Regions from separate parts of the Thioalkalivibrio sp. ALE25 genome, predicted to be linked through region 2. Evidence: predicted binding sites of a transcription regulator. Region 2 holds the regulator's gene; the other holds the start of a gene.
The links. Region 2 encodes FliA, which starts transcription of late flagellar genes. Its sites were predicted from a motif close to GCTAAAGTTNNNNNNNNNNCNGCCGATA; they were not measured.
Positions count from the first base shown of each region.

Region 1 (6,977 bases), on a different contig from region 2:
GAACCAAGCCGTTCAACCACACACGCATGAAAAAGCCCGCCACCCCAAAAGGATGGCGGGCTCGGCTCCCGGCACCTGATCGTGATCAGACCTTGAACTGACCCACGCGCTGCTGCTGCTCGGAGGCCAGCTTGGACAGCTCCTCGGACGCATTGCGGATCTGCTCCGAACCCGACGCGGTCTGATCCAGCACCTCGGTGATGTTGGCCACGTTGCGGTTGATCTCCTCGGCCACCGTGGACTGTTCCTCGGCGGCGCTGGCGATCTGCGTGTTCATGTCGCTGATGCGGGTGACGGATTGCGTAATCGCGACCAGCGACTCGCCGGCCAGGTTCACCTGCTCCACGCTCTCGTGGGCCTTGGCACGGCCGTCTTCCATCGCCTGCACCGCCTCGCGCGTGCCGGTCTGGACCCGCTCGATCATCTGCTGGATCTCGTGGGTCGAGTCCTGAGTGCGGCTGGCCAGCGTGCGCACCTCGTCCGCCACCACCGCGAAGCCACGGCCCTGCTCGCCGGCGCGGGCGGCCTCGATCGCCGCGTTCAGCGCCAGCAGGTTGGTCTGATCGGCAATGTCGCCGATCACCTCGAGGACCTTGTTGATCTCCTCGGCGTCCTGCGACAGACGACTGACCACCTCGGCGGCGCTGTCCACCTGAGTGGACAGGCCATTGATCGCGGTGACCGTCTTCTGCACCACCTGCTGGCCGGCGTTCGCATCCTGATCGGTGGTCTGCGCGGCGGCGGCGGCGTCCGCCGCATTCCGGGCCACTTCCTGCACGGTGGCCGTCATCTCGTTCATCGCGGTGGCGACCTGGTCGGTCTCCGCCTTCTGGCGGCGGACCTGCTCGTTGGTCTCCTCGCTGGTCGCGGACAGCTCGTTGGCCGCGGCCGCTACCTGGTCGGAACCGGCCGCCACCTGCTGGATCAGCACCCGGATCTTCTCCACGAAGTTATTGAAAGCGATGGAGAGATCCCCCAGCTCGTTCTTGCCGGATACCTTCAGCTGACGCGTCAGGTCCCCTTCGCCACTAGCGATGTCGTTCAGACGGTCCACGGTCTGGCACAACGGCCGCACGATGCTGCGCGTCAGGAACCAGGCCAGCAGCGCGCCCAGGACCACAGCAATCACGCCGACCATCACCACGGTACCTGTGGCATTGCGCGCCATGTCGACATAGGCACTGCGATCGACCATCAGCTCGAGGACGCCCACCGCGTCCCCGGAGAAGTCCATCACCGGCCGCGCGATCACCGCCATCGGCTTGCCCTGGTAGGTCACGTTGCGCACGTGTCGCTCGCCGCCGAGCACCTCGCGCATCTCGGCGGCGCTGAAGGTGGCCTCGCCATCGATGGTGCCGCCAAAGCGGCTGAAACGTCCGTCGTCCCGCAGGTACAGCGCGACCGGCGCCCCCAGCTCCTCGGTAAACTGCTCGAAGAAGGGATCACCGAAGGACAGGCCAAACTCCACCGAGCCCACGTGTTCGCCATCATGGGCGATCGGCACGACACCTCGAATCCCGAGGCCCGCCACACCCTCTTCCAGACCGGAGATCGGCGCCTGATTGTTGTTGGTATCGACCACGGTCTGGCGGAAGCCGGACAGGTCGTCATCGTAGCGGTCCGGACGATGCACGCGCAGGAAGGATGTCGCCGGCGGCGTATGGAACTGGTACTGGCGCACTCCGTAGTCCGTGCTCAGCGACTCGAAGGTCGGCACGGTCATCGCGGCCAGGCGCTCGCGATCACCCGTGGCCAGTGCCTCCTGGACATCCGGGATGCGGGCGACCGTCTCGGCCATCGCCGTGGCCCGCGCCGCCTCCTGGTCCAGCCGATCCAGCAACTGTCCGGCCAGGTCGTTCAGCTCGCGCTGTTCGGCGCGATCCGCCATCGTGCCCAGGGCGTTCATCACCACCACCAGCGTCAGCACCACGGCGAGTACGACCACGCCGATGATGCCCACCATGAGCCGTACACCAATCCGGATATTCTCAAACATGTCTGCGCGTCCTTTCCTAGACCGGTCACGGCCGGCTTCAGAATCAAGATTCAGGTCAGTCGTCCTTCCTAGCGGCGGCGAATCCTAAAACTTGAATACGAAGGTACTTTCTTCCCCACAGGTTCTCAGGGGACAAGATTGCTTCGGTGGGCCGCTTCCGAGCTCCGCGCTCAGACGGGCTACAACAACAGAATCTCGGCAAACGCGTAGACCACCAGGCTGATCAGCACCAGCGCCAGCACCGAGAGCAATGCCCCGCCACGCACCATGTCCAGCACCCGCAGCCGGTTGCTGGCGAACACGATGGCGTTGGGTGGCGTCGCCACCGGCAGCATGAAGGCCACCGACGCGGCAAACGCCACCGGCAGGGCCAGCAACAGCACGGGCACGTCCATGCTCAGCGCGAACGCGGTCACCAGCGGCAACAGCGTGGCCGCTGTCGCGGTATTGCTCGTCACATGACTCAGGGTCATGGTCAGGAGCGCCACCCCGGCCATGATCAGGATCAGCGGCCAGGCCTGGGCGATCACCAGGGCGTCCGCCGCCAGCTCCGCCAGCCCGCTGGACTCGATCGCCGCACCCAGGCTCAAGCCCCCGCCTACCAGCAACAGCACGCCCCAGGGGAGCTCGCGCGTGTTGTCCCAGCTCAGCAGTCGGCGCTGTTCGCGCGACCCCGACGGCACCAAGAACAGCAACCCGGCCCCGAGGATCGCGATGCCGGCATCGGTCAGCGAGATCGGCAGCCAGCCCTCGAGCAGCGGCCGTGTCAGCCAGGCCAGCGCAACCAGCAGAAACACCCCGGCCACCCGCTTTTCCGCGACCGACCAGGGGCCCACGGTCGCGCGCTGTTCGTCCAGCAGCGCGCGCAGACCGTTCAGCTCCACCCGGTGCACCGGAAACACCCAGCGAGTCAGCGACCACCACGCAAGGGCCAGCAACACCGCCGCCAGCGGCAGCCCCAAGGTCATCCATTCCAGGAACCCGATCTCCATCCCGTGGCGATCGCCGAGGTACGCGGCCGTCAGGGCATTCGGCGGCGAACCGATGATGGTCGCCATGCCCCCGATGTTCGCGGCGAACGCGATGCCCAGCAGGAGCGCCAGGGCCGGGCGTCGCGACTCCATGTCCTGCCCCTGTGGCGGCGCGCCGCGCTCGATCAGCCCCAGCACCGAGAGCGCGATCGGCAGCATCAGGGCCGCCGTCGCGGTATTGCTGACCCACATGGACAACCCCGCCGTGGCCAGCATGAAGGCCCCCACCAGCACATGCAGGCGATTGCCGGCGCGCGCCACGATCGCCAGCGCCATGCGCCGGTGGAGATCCCAGCGCTGCACGGCCAGGGCAATGGCGAAGCCGCCCATGAACAGGAAAATGATCGGATTCGCGTACGGCGCGGTGGCCTCGTCCATGGGCACGATGTCGAGCACCGGCAGGACCGCGATCGGCAGGAGCGCCGTCACCGGCAGCGGCAGGGCCTCGCTGATCCACCAGGTCGCCATGAACAGCGTCAGGCCCAGAACCCGCCAGGCCGCCGGATCGAACCCCGCCGGGGCCGGCACCAGCAGGAAGATGACGAAGATCGCCGGCCCCAGCAACAGACCGATGCGCCCGCGCCAGTTCACCGGAGGGGTCTTTTCCGGTTGGGTGTCGCGTTGCCCTGCCGTGTCCTCGGTCGCTGCCATGGGCCTCTTTCGTCGGTGAAGCATCAGGGTATACGGCCCGGGCCAAAACCAACCCGTACCATCGGAAATTGCATCGTCCGGGCAACGTGACTATCGTTGTCCCGTTATGCGGCGTCCCCGTTTCGGGACGCTGCCACAGCAGTTTCTCACGACACTGTCCAAGGAGTCTTTCATGGCCTACGAACTGCCCGATCTGCCCTACGCCAAGAACGCGCTGGAGCCGCACATCTCCGCCGAGACGCTGGAATACCATCACGACAAGCACCACGCGACCTACGTGACCAAGCTGAACGGCCTGCTGCCGGGCTCCGAGTTCGAAAACGCCACGCTGGAAGACATCATCAAGAAGGCCCCGGCCGGCGGCATCTTCAACAACGGCGCCCAGGTCTGGAACCACACCTTCTACTTCAACTGCATGGCCCCGAACGCCGGCGGCGAGCCCTCGGGCAAGCTGGCCGATGCCATCAACAGCGCCTTCGGCTCCTTCGACGCCTTCAAGGAGAAGTTCAACGAGTCCGCCGTTGGCAACTTCGGCTCCGGCTGGACCTGGCTGGTGCAGAACAATGATGGCTCGGTGGAGATCGTCAACACCTCCAACGCCGCGAACCCGCTGCGCGACGGCAAGACCCCGCTGCTGACCTGCGACGTCTGGGAACACGCCTACTACATCGACTACCGCAACGCCCGCCCGAAGTACCTCGAGAACTTCTGGGCCGTGGTGAACTGGGACTTTGTGGCCCAGCAGATGAAGTAAAGTCCCAAGCGGACTAAACTAGGCGCCTTTGGCCGCATGACGCGGCCGCGCCTTTCATCGAGCCGGCGGCCCTCCGCCGGCTCTTTGGTTTCGGAGAACCCCATGAGCGACGCCCTGCAGAACACCTACAAGCGCCTGCCCGTTGCCTTCGAGCGCGGCGAAGGCGCCTGGCTGTGGGATACCGACGGCAAGCGCTATCTCGACGCCCTGTCGGGGATCGCGGTGTGTGGCCTTGGCCACGCCCATCCCAAGGTCGCCCAGGCCGTCTGCGACCAGGCCAGCACCCTGGTGCACACATCCAACCTCTACCGCATCCCGCTGCAGGAACAGCTGGCGCGGCGCCTGTGCGCACTGTCCGGCATGGATCGCGCCTTCTTCTGCAACTCGGGGGCCGAGGCCAACGAGGCGGCGATCAAGCTCGCCCGCCTGCATGGCCGTGCCCGCGGGATCGCCGAGCCGAAGATCGTGGTGATGGAAGGCAGCTTCCATGGCCGCACCATGGCCACCCTGTCCGCCACCGGCAACGCGAAGGTCCGGGCCGGATTCGAGCCGCTGGTATCGGGCTTTGTGCATGTGCCCCACGGCGACGCCGAGGCCGTCGAAGCCCTGGCGGCCGACCCGGACGTCGTCGCGATCCTGGTGGAGCCGGTCACCGGCGAGGGCGGCATACATGTCCCGCCGCCCGGCTACCTGCGCCGCCTGCGCGAACTGGCCGACCAGCACGGCTGGCTGCTGATGCTGGACGAGATCCAGGCCGGCATCGGCCGTACCGGGCACTGGTTCGCCTTCCAGCACGAGGGCATCACCCCGGATGTGGTCAGCCTGGCCAAGGGTCTCGGCAACGGCATCCCCATTGGCGCCAATCTGGTGGCCGGTGCCGCCCGCGAGCTCTTCAGCCCGGGCATGCACGGCACCACGTTTGGCGGCAACCCGCTGGTGTGCCGGGCGGCGCTGGCCGTACTCGATGTGATGCAGGACGAGGCCCTGTGCGAACAGGCGTCCCGTCAGGGCGAGCTCCTGCTGAACCGACTGCGCGACCGCCTCGCGGACCATGCGGGCGTCGTCGCCGTGCGTGGCCGCGGTCTGATGATCGGGGTCGAACTGGACCGCCCGGCCGGCGAGCTGGTCATGGCGGCGCTGGAGCGGGGGCTGATCCTGAACGTGACCGCGGATCGGGTCATTCGCCTGTTGCCGCCGCTGATCATCGACGACGACCAGGTGGAACAGATCGCCGTAACCGTAGCCGACCTGGTGGACGCGTTCCTGGCGTCGCCCCAAGCCAACGAGGTCTCCGCATGAACCCACGCCACTACCTCTCGTTCCTGGATCTCTCCGGCGACGAAACCCGGGCCCTGCTGCAGCGCGCCATCGAGCTCAAGCAGCAACTGAAGGCCGGCGAGCACCACGATGACCTGCTGCGCGGCAAGACGCTCGGCATGATCTTCGAGAAGTCCTCCACCCGCACCCGCGTGTCGTTCGAAGTGGGCATGCAGCAGCTGGGCGGCAACGCCCTGTTCCTGTCCCCGCGCGACACCCAGCTGGGGCGCGGCGAGCCGATCGAGGACACCGCCCGCGTGCTCTCGCGCATGGTCGACTGCGTGATGATCCGCACCTACGAACACGAAAAGATCGAGCTGTTCGCCAAGCACGCCACGGTGCCGGTGATCAACGGCCTGACCGATCTCGAGCATCCGGCCCAGCTGCTGGCCGACCTGCAGACCTACTTCGAGCATCGCGGCGACATCCGCGGCAAGCGCGTCGCCTGGATCGGCGACGGCAACAACATGTGCCACAGCTACATGTACGCCGCGCGCCTGCTGGGCTTCCAGCTGGTGGCCGCCTGCCCCGAGGGCTACGACCCGGAGCCCAGTGTGGTCGATACCACGCGCGAACACTTCGAGCTGACCCGCGATGCCCGCGCCGCCGCCGAGGGTGCGGATCTGGTCGTCACCGACGTCTGGGCCAGCATGGGGCAGGAACAGGAAAAGAGCGCCCGGCGCCGGGCCTTCTCCGGCTTTTTCGTCGATGCCGACCTGATGCAGCTCGCCAACGACGACGCCCTGTTCATGCACTGCCTGCCGGCGCACCGCGAGGAAGAGGTCTCCACCGACGTCCTGGAAGGCCCACAAAGCGTCGTCTGGGACGAGGCCGAAAACCGCCTCCACGCCCAGAAGGCCCTGCTCGAATTCCTCATCACCCTCAACGCCGACCAGCGCGCTCCGTAAGGGCGAAAAGCGTTAACAGGAAGATGGGAAGTTAGGAAGGGTTATTGGTGAGGTGGCATCCCCGGCGCGGCGGCTAGCATCGCGCGGTGGGCGAAATCTCGGCCCCCACAATCAAAACCTCCCTGTCTTCCCATCTTCCTGTGAAACGCCCTTGACCTGAACCTTCAGGCGGGCGCGCGGCGGCGGGCATGGAGGCGCCGGCGGGTCTGCCAGCGGTAGACGACGCGCCAGCCGAGCAGGAAGGCCAGGATGGCCGCGTACAGCGCGACCTCGGCATAGTCGGCCCGCGCGAGCCACAGGAAATGCAGGATAGCCAGTAC
Region 1 is NZ_KB897934.1:10,532-17,508, reverse strand. It holds gene C996_RS0109850 (methyl-accepting chemotaxis protein) at 86-1,996, opposite strand; gene C996_RS0109845 (DASS family sodium-coupled anion symporter) at 2,176-3,678, opposite strand; gene C996_RS0109840 (superoxide dismutase) at 3,851-4,432, shown strand; gene C996_RS0109835 (acetylornithine transaminase) at 4,535-5,731, shown strand; gene argF (ornithine carbamoyltransferase) at 5,728-6,657, shown strand; gene C996_RS0109825 (sulfite oxidase heme-binding subunit YedZ) at 6,822-6,977, opposite strand, start outside.
Region 1: C996_RS0109850 (methyl-accepting chemotaxis protein) is a predicted target of FliA. The motif match lies at 2,066-2,093, and genes of this name have one in related genera.

Region 2 (6,977 bases):
CGCGACTCGCGGGCCGGTGTGCTGGTGCCCGGCGCGCTGGCCGAGCGCGCGCGGCTGCGCGACAGCGAACGCACCCGGCGGCGCAGCAGCATGCGGGCGCTGTCCTCGTCGCCCGCCATGTCGCTGAACCGCTTGGGGAGGAAGTCCACCGCCCCGGCCTCCAGCGCATCCAGGGTGGCCTGGGCGCCTTCGGTGGTCAGGCTGGAGAACATCAGGATCGGCCGCGGACTCTCGGCCATGATCTTGCGTACCGCGGTGATGCCGTCCATGACTGGCATCTCGATATCCATGGTCACGACATCGGGGTCGAGCTCGCGCACCTTTGCGATCGCCTGCTCGCCGTTCTCGGCCGAGCCGACCACCTCGATGCCCGAGTCGGAATCCAGAATCTCCGCAATGCGTCGACGAAAGAACCCGGAGTCGTCGACGACCAGAACCCTGATCGGCATCCTCAGCCCTCGCTCGTGCGCGATGCGCGGCGGGGACGGCCGGACATCTGCAGTTGCCGCATCAGGATGGTCACCAGATCCGAGACATCCAGGATCAACGCGATCCCGCCATCCCCGGTAATCGTGGCACCCGCCAGGCCCTTCACGCCCTGCAGATTCTGCCCAAGGGGCTTGATGACCACCTCTTCCTGACCGACGAGATCATCCACCACCAGACCTACCTTGCGATCGGCGGTATGCACCACGACCACATGGGCGTCCTTGCGCGGCTCGGGCTCGTGGCCCGGCTTCAGCCAGCGCTTGAGGTAGTGAATCGGCAGTGCCTGCTTGCGCACGATGATGACCTCCTGGTCATCCACGTAATGCGTCTTCGTGAGGTCCAGATCCAGGATCTCGGACACCGACGCCAGCGGGATGGCGAAGCGCCGGCCGTCCAGGATCACCATCAGCGCGGGCAGGATCGCCAGCGTCAGGGGCAGCTTGACCCGCAGCGTGGTGCCCACGCCCACCTCGGAGTCGATTTCGATGGTGCCGTTGAGCTGCGAGATCTTGGTCTTGACCACGTCCATCCCGACCCCGCGGCCGGAGACGTCGGAGATCTCGGTCTTGGTCGAGAAGCCGGCCATGAAGATCACGTTGAAGGCCTCGCGATCGGTCATGCGCTCGGCCATGGCCGGTTCCATCAGGCCTTTCTCCACGGCCTTGCGCCGCAGGGCCTGCGGGTCCATGCCGCCGCCGTCGTCCTTGATCAGCAGCGCGATGTGATCGCCTTCCTGGGCGGCCCCCAGCACTACGGTCCCCTTGCGCGGCTTGCCCGCCGCCTCGCGTACCTCGGGGGTCTCGATGCCGTGGTCCACGGCATTCCGGACCAGGTGCACCAGCGGATCCGACAGGGCCTCGACCAGGTTCTTGTCGAGGTCGGTGTCCTCGCCGAAGATCTCCAGCTCGATCTCCTTGCCCAGATTGCGGGAGAGATCGCGGATCACGCGCGGGAAGCGGTTGAAGACCTTCTTCACCGGCTGCATGCGGGTCTTCATCACCGAGGTCTGCAGATCCGAGGTCACCAGGGCCAGGGAGCTGATCGCCTTGCCCAGCTCGTCATCGACATGCTGCGAGCGCAGCATGCTCAGCCGGTTGCGTACCAGAACCAGTTCGCCCACCAGGTTCATGATCTCGTCCAGGCGCTCGGTATCGACGCGCACGGAGGTCTCGCCCTGCGGGGCCGCGCGTCCACCCCCCTCGGCACCTCCGCCTCCAGCACGCACGCCGCCGCCTCCGCCCTGGCCTCCCGCGGGGGTATCGGCGGGTGCGGCGGCCTTCTCCGGTTCGGCGGGTTCGGGCGAGGCCGGCGAGGCTTCCGCAGGTTCTTCGTCCGCGGGGCTGGGGACCGCCCCGGTAGCGGCCGGCCCGGCGCCCTTGGCCTGCAACTCGTCCAGCAGGTTCTCGAATTCGTCGTCGGTGATCAGGTCGCCGGAGCTACCCTCACCCTCCGCAGCCGGTTCTTCTCCGGCCGCATCGCCCGCGGTGGAGCCCGTCTCCACGGGCTTCGGCGGCTGATCGCCGTGCAGGCTGTCGAGCAGGGCCTCGAATTCGTCGTCGGTGATCTCGTCACCGGCACCGACCATCGCTTCGCCATCCGCCGCCGGTTCCGCATCCGTATCCGCTTGCGGTTCGGGCTCTGGCTCCGGCTCGGGTTCCGGGGGCGGCGGCGCGGCGGGCTCCGCCGCCACGTCCTCGTTGTTCGCCATGCGCCGGAGGTTTTCCACCAGGTCGGCCTCGGCGGGCGTGGGATCCACGCCGGAGCGCAGGTCCCCGAACATCACGTTCAGGGTATCCAGCACCCGCAGCATGGTGTCCATCAGGTGACTGTCCGCCCGCCGCTCACCGTTACGCAGCAGGTTGAAGACGTCCTCCGCGTGATGGCACACGGTCACCAGGGGATCCAGGCTCAGGAAGCCGGCCCCGCCCTTGATGGTATGGAAGCTACGAAAGACCGCATTCAGCAGATCCCGGTCATCCGGATTCTGTTCCAGGTCGATGAGTTGCTCGTTGAGCCCCTCCAGCAGTTCCCCGGCCTCGATCAGGAAGTCCTGAAGGATTTCGTCATTGGGGTCGATGGCCATTCAGTCTCTCCGGTCGCGTGGCGCCATTCGCATGAGGGGAACTGCCTAGAAGCCCAGGCTCGATAGCAGATCGTCCACCTCGTCCTGTCCTTGAACGACATCCGCGGCGGAATCTTGAGTCTTGGGCACGCTGGGACCGTGACCCTTGCGGTCCGCCTCGCGATCCTCCTCGCGTTGTTCAAGCGACGCCTCGGCCGCCTCGACCTGCTCCATGCGCCCACTGGAGAGCCGGATCAGGGACACCAGGTTCTCTTCCAGGTCGGTCACCAGCTGGATCACGCGGCGAATCACCTGGCCGGTAATATCCTGATAGCTCTGTGCCATCAGCACCTCGGAGAGCAGCCGGCGCAGCTCCTCGGTGTCTTCCCCCGCCTGCGCGAAGAACGTGTCGAGCTCGCGGGCAAAGTCCCGGAACTCCTCCACCGAGAGCTGGCGGTTGCGAAAGCGCGTCCACTTCGCCGTCAGGTCGGCCGCCTGCTGACTGAACGACTCCGCGATCGGCAGGCTCGACTCGATGGCATTCATGGTGTCGTGGGCCGCCTGTTCGGTCATCGTGACCACGTAATTCAGGCGTTCCTTTGCGTCCGGGATCTCCGCCTGGGTCAGTTCGACCAGACGCGAATCGCCGCGGAAGCTTTGCAGGGCCTCGTGAAGATCACGGGTCAGCTTGCCCAGCTCGTCGAAGAGTTCGCGGTCATAGGGGCGCGCCAGATCCTGCACCAGCGCCCGGGCGCCCGTGTCGTCGCCCGCCTCCAGCGTCTTGACCAACTGCCGCGCAAGCTCCAGCTGATCGTCGCGTGGTGGGTGTTCCTGTTCAGTCATGAGAAGCCTCTTGCGGGTACGGCGCGGAAGGTTTCGGACGACGCCCGCGGCGGTCGGTGCCACGGGCGTCGGGCATATCGGTCACAGGCCCATGATTATCCCTGTGCTTCAATGCGTTCGAAGATCTTGTCGATCTTCTCCTTCAGCGTCTCGGCGGTGAACGGCTTGACCACGTAGCCGTTCACGCCCGCCTCGGCCGCCTCGACGATCTGGTCGCGCTTGGCCTCCGCCGTTACCATCAGCACCGGCATGGACTTGAGGTTCGGGTCGGCGCGCACGGCCTTCAGCAAGTCGATCCCCGGCATGTTGGGCATGTTCCAGTCGGTGATCAGAAAGTCGAAATCCCCGTTCTGCAGCATCGGCAGCGCGGTGCTGCCGTCGTCGGCTTCCTGGGTATTGTTGAAGCCAAGATCACGCAACAGGTTCTTGATAATGCGCCGCATCGTGGAAAAGTCGTCCACGATGAGAATCTTCATTCCCTTGTCCACACGTCACTCCGGGATTCGTAGGGTGGGTTTTAGAATAACTGCAAAGCCGTACCGTCTTCGAGCCACGAACCCAGGCGGGCGCGCAGTCGAATGGTGGCCTGACTTCGGATCTGGCTGACGCGCGACTCGGTCACGCCCAGCACGGCGCCGATCTCGCGCAGGTTGAGCTCTTCGATGTAGTAGAGCGACAGCACCAGCCGCTCGCGTTCGGGGAGGTCGCCGAGGGCTTCGGCCAGTTCCTGACGGAACTCACCGGCCTCGAGGGTGCGGGCCGGCGACACCTCCTGCCCTTCGATCACGCGATCGGCCCCGTCGTCACCCCCGCCGAGGTCGTCCAGGGCGAACAGGTGGGCCCCGGCGTGATCCTGCAGCATCTCGTAGTACTGGTCGATCGGCACGTCCAGCTCGGCGGCGACCTCGCTGCCACGCGCCGCCCGCCCCTCGCGCGCCTCGACGGTCTGGATCGCGGCGGCAATACGCCGACTGTTGCGGTGCACCGAACGCGGTGTCCAGTCACTGCGGCGCAGCTCGTCGATCATCGCGCCACGGATGCGGATCCCGGCGTAGGTGGCAAAGGTCGCGCCCTGGCCGCCCTCGAACTGGCGCGCCGCCTCGAGCAGCCCGATCATGCCCGCCTGAATCAGGTCATCCACCTGCACCGAGGCGGGGAGCCGCGCCATCAGGTGATGGGCGATGCGGTGGACCAGCTCGACGTGATCGGCAATCAGCTCCTCGTGCCCGCCGCTGGCCGCGGAGGCCGCCTGATAGCCGGAAAGTCGATTACGCGTCGTCATCATGCGCTCTGCAGCATCCGTTCCACGAAAAACCCGACGCCACCTTGGTCACCGCCGCCCACCGGCCAGCGGTCCACGGTCCGTGCCAGTTCGGCAAAGGCCTTCCCCGCCGGGCTCCCGGGGTACTGCTGTACCACTGGCGCGCGTTTCTGCACCGCCTTGCGCAGGTGATCATCCATCGGAATATAGCCGGCCAGGTCGAGCACCACCTCCGGCAGGTAGTTGCCGCAGACGGTATTGAGTTTCTGCATCAGTCGCTCGGCGCCTTCGCGGCCGTCGACCATGTTCGTCACCATGCGGAAGCGACGCAGGCCATGATCGCGGTGCAGGACCTTGATCAGGGCATAAGCGTCGGTAATCGAGGCGGGCTCGTCGCAGACCACCACCAGGGTCTCCTGGACCGCGCGGCAAAACGACGTCACGGATTCCTGCAGGCCGGCCGCGGTGTCCACGATCAGCACATCCAGGGGTTTGCGATAGGCGCTGAAGGCATGGATCAGACCGGCATGCTCGGCCGGCGTCAGGTTGGCCATCGCCGCGATCCCGGAAGCCGACGGCACCACCTTCACCCCGTCCGGTCCCTGGACGAGCACATCTTCCAGGCTCTCCACATCACCGGTCACCAGGTCGTGCAGCGTGCGCTCGGGACGCATCCCCAGCAGCAGGTCCACGTTGGCCAGGCCCAGATCGGCGTCGAACAGCATGACCTCGCGCCCGAGCCGGGCTAGGCCCACCGACAGGTTCACCGATACGTTGGTCTTGCCCACCCCGCCCTTGCCCGAGGCAACCGCGATGACCTTCAACGGCTTGTTAGTGCGTGGCATAGCGCCCCTTCCCGACCGGTTGAATCAGTTCCAGCGTGGCGGGCTCCGCCGCCCGTGCCGGACGTGCCTGGGCGCGCGCGCGCCGCGGCGGTTCCATCTCCGCCAGGCGCTCGGCCGCCCAGGTCTCGCGGGCATTGGCCGCTGCCCCGGGTTCATCGGCGGCATCCTCCAGGGCCAGTCGGGTCAGATACCCGGTATCGACCCGGTGAAAGTCCTCGGCAATACGCTGGCCATCGCTGACGAACCCCAGCCCCAGGTGCTGATCGAGCAGTACGGACAGGACCTCGCCCAGCTCCTCGGCCTCGTCCAGCTTGGTCAGCACCAGCGCCGAGGGCTCCGCCTTGCGAAATGCCTCCAGCACCCGCCGCAACGCGCTCCCCTGGGTCGTCGCCGACACCACCAGCCAGCTCTCGGCCCGGATGTCCGGCGGCAGGTGCGCGAACAGGGATTCGTCCTCCACTGCCCGCGGGGCCTGTCCCGCCGTATCCACCAGGATCAGGTGCCCATCCTCCACGCGGCGCGCCAGTTCGCGCAACTCTCTCGCGTTCTGCAGCACCCGCACCGAGATCCCCGCCATCTGGGCGAAGGCCTGCAACTGGCGCGTGGCCCCGATGCGCTGGCTGTCCAGGGTGACCAGCGTAACCGAATCCGGGCCCATGCGGCGGATCTGGCGCAGCGCGATGCGGGCCAGCGTGGTGGTCTTGCCAACGCCGGTGGGCCCGACCAGCGCCAGCAGGCCGCCCTCGTCCAGGATGTCCGGCCGGTGGGTGGCAATCGCGCCCGACAACCGCGCCCGCAGGCGTTCCCAGGCCTGTTCCGGCGAGCTGTCATCGAGAATGCTTCCGGCCAGGCTGCGCGCCAGGGCGTCGCTGAACCCGCGGTCGATCAGGCGCGCCTTGCATTCCGCCGCCAGCGGGTGGCGGGCCGCCCAGCGCGCCTCTTCGCTCTCCGCATACTGGCGCGTCATCAGGCTGCGCAGGTCGCGCAGCTCCTGCCGCATGGCGGTCAGCTCCGGGTCGGCCGGCCACGACGCTGCGGCCTGACCGGCGCCGCGCTCGCGGGCCGGCCGGGCGGTTGTGCTCGCTTCGCGGCTCGTCGCGGGCGCGTCCTGCGCGGCTACCGGCTCCGACGCGGCGCCGTCCTCCAGCGCCGCGACCACCTCCAGCCAGCCGTCGACCCGGCGACTGGACAGGATGACCGCGTCCTCGCCCTGCTGCTCGCGCACCTGGCGCATCGCATCACGCATGTCCCGGGCCCGATATCGTCTGACGTTCATGCTTTTTCTCCTGCGCCGCTCGCGCGGCGGAACCCTTCATCGTGTCGTTCAGGCGGACTGCTTCTGCGACTCTTCCTGGCCGACGGTGGCAACCACCCGGATCCGGCGATTGTCCGGAATCTCGGTGAAGGCCAGCACGGTCAGACTGCGGACCGCGCCGCGCAGCCACCCGGCGATCCAGGAGCGGATCTCCGGTGCCAC
Region 2 is NZ_KB897928.1:100,543-107,519, reverse strand. It holds gene C996_RS0104515 (chemotaxis response regulator protein-glutamate methylesterase) at 1-449, opposite strand, end outside; gene C996_RS0104510 (chemotaxis protein CheA) at 452-2,572, opposite strand; gene C996_RS0104505 (protein phosphatase CheZ) at 2,618-3,394, opposite strand; gene cheY (chemotaxis response regulator CheY) at 3,490-3,870, opposite strand; gene C996_RS0104495 (RNA polymerase sigma factor FliA) at 3,912-4,679, opposite strand; gene C996_RS0104490 (MinD/ParA family protein) at 4,676-5,500, opposite strand; partial or broken gene flhF (flagellar biosynthesis protein FlhF) at 5,669-6,776, opposite strand; gene flhA (flagellar biosynthesis protein FlhA) at 6,825-6,977, opposite strand, start outside.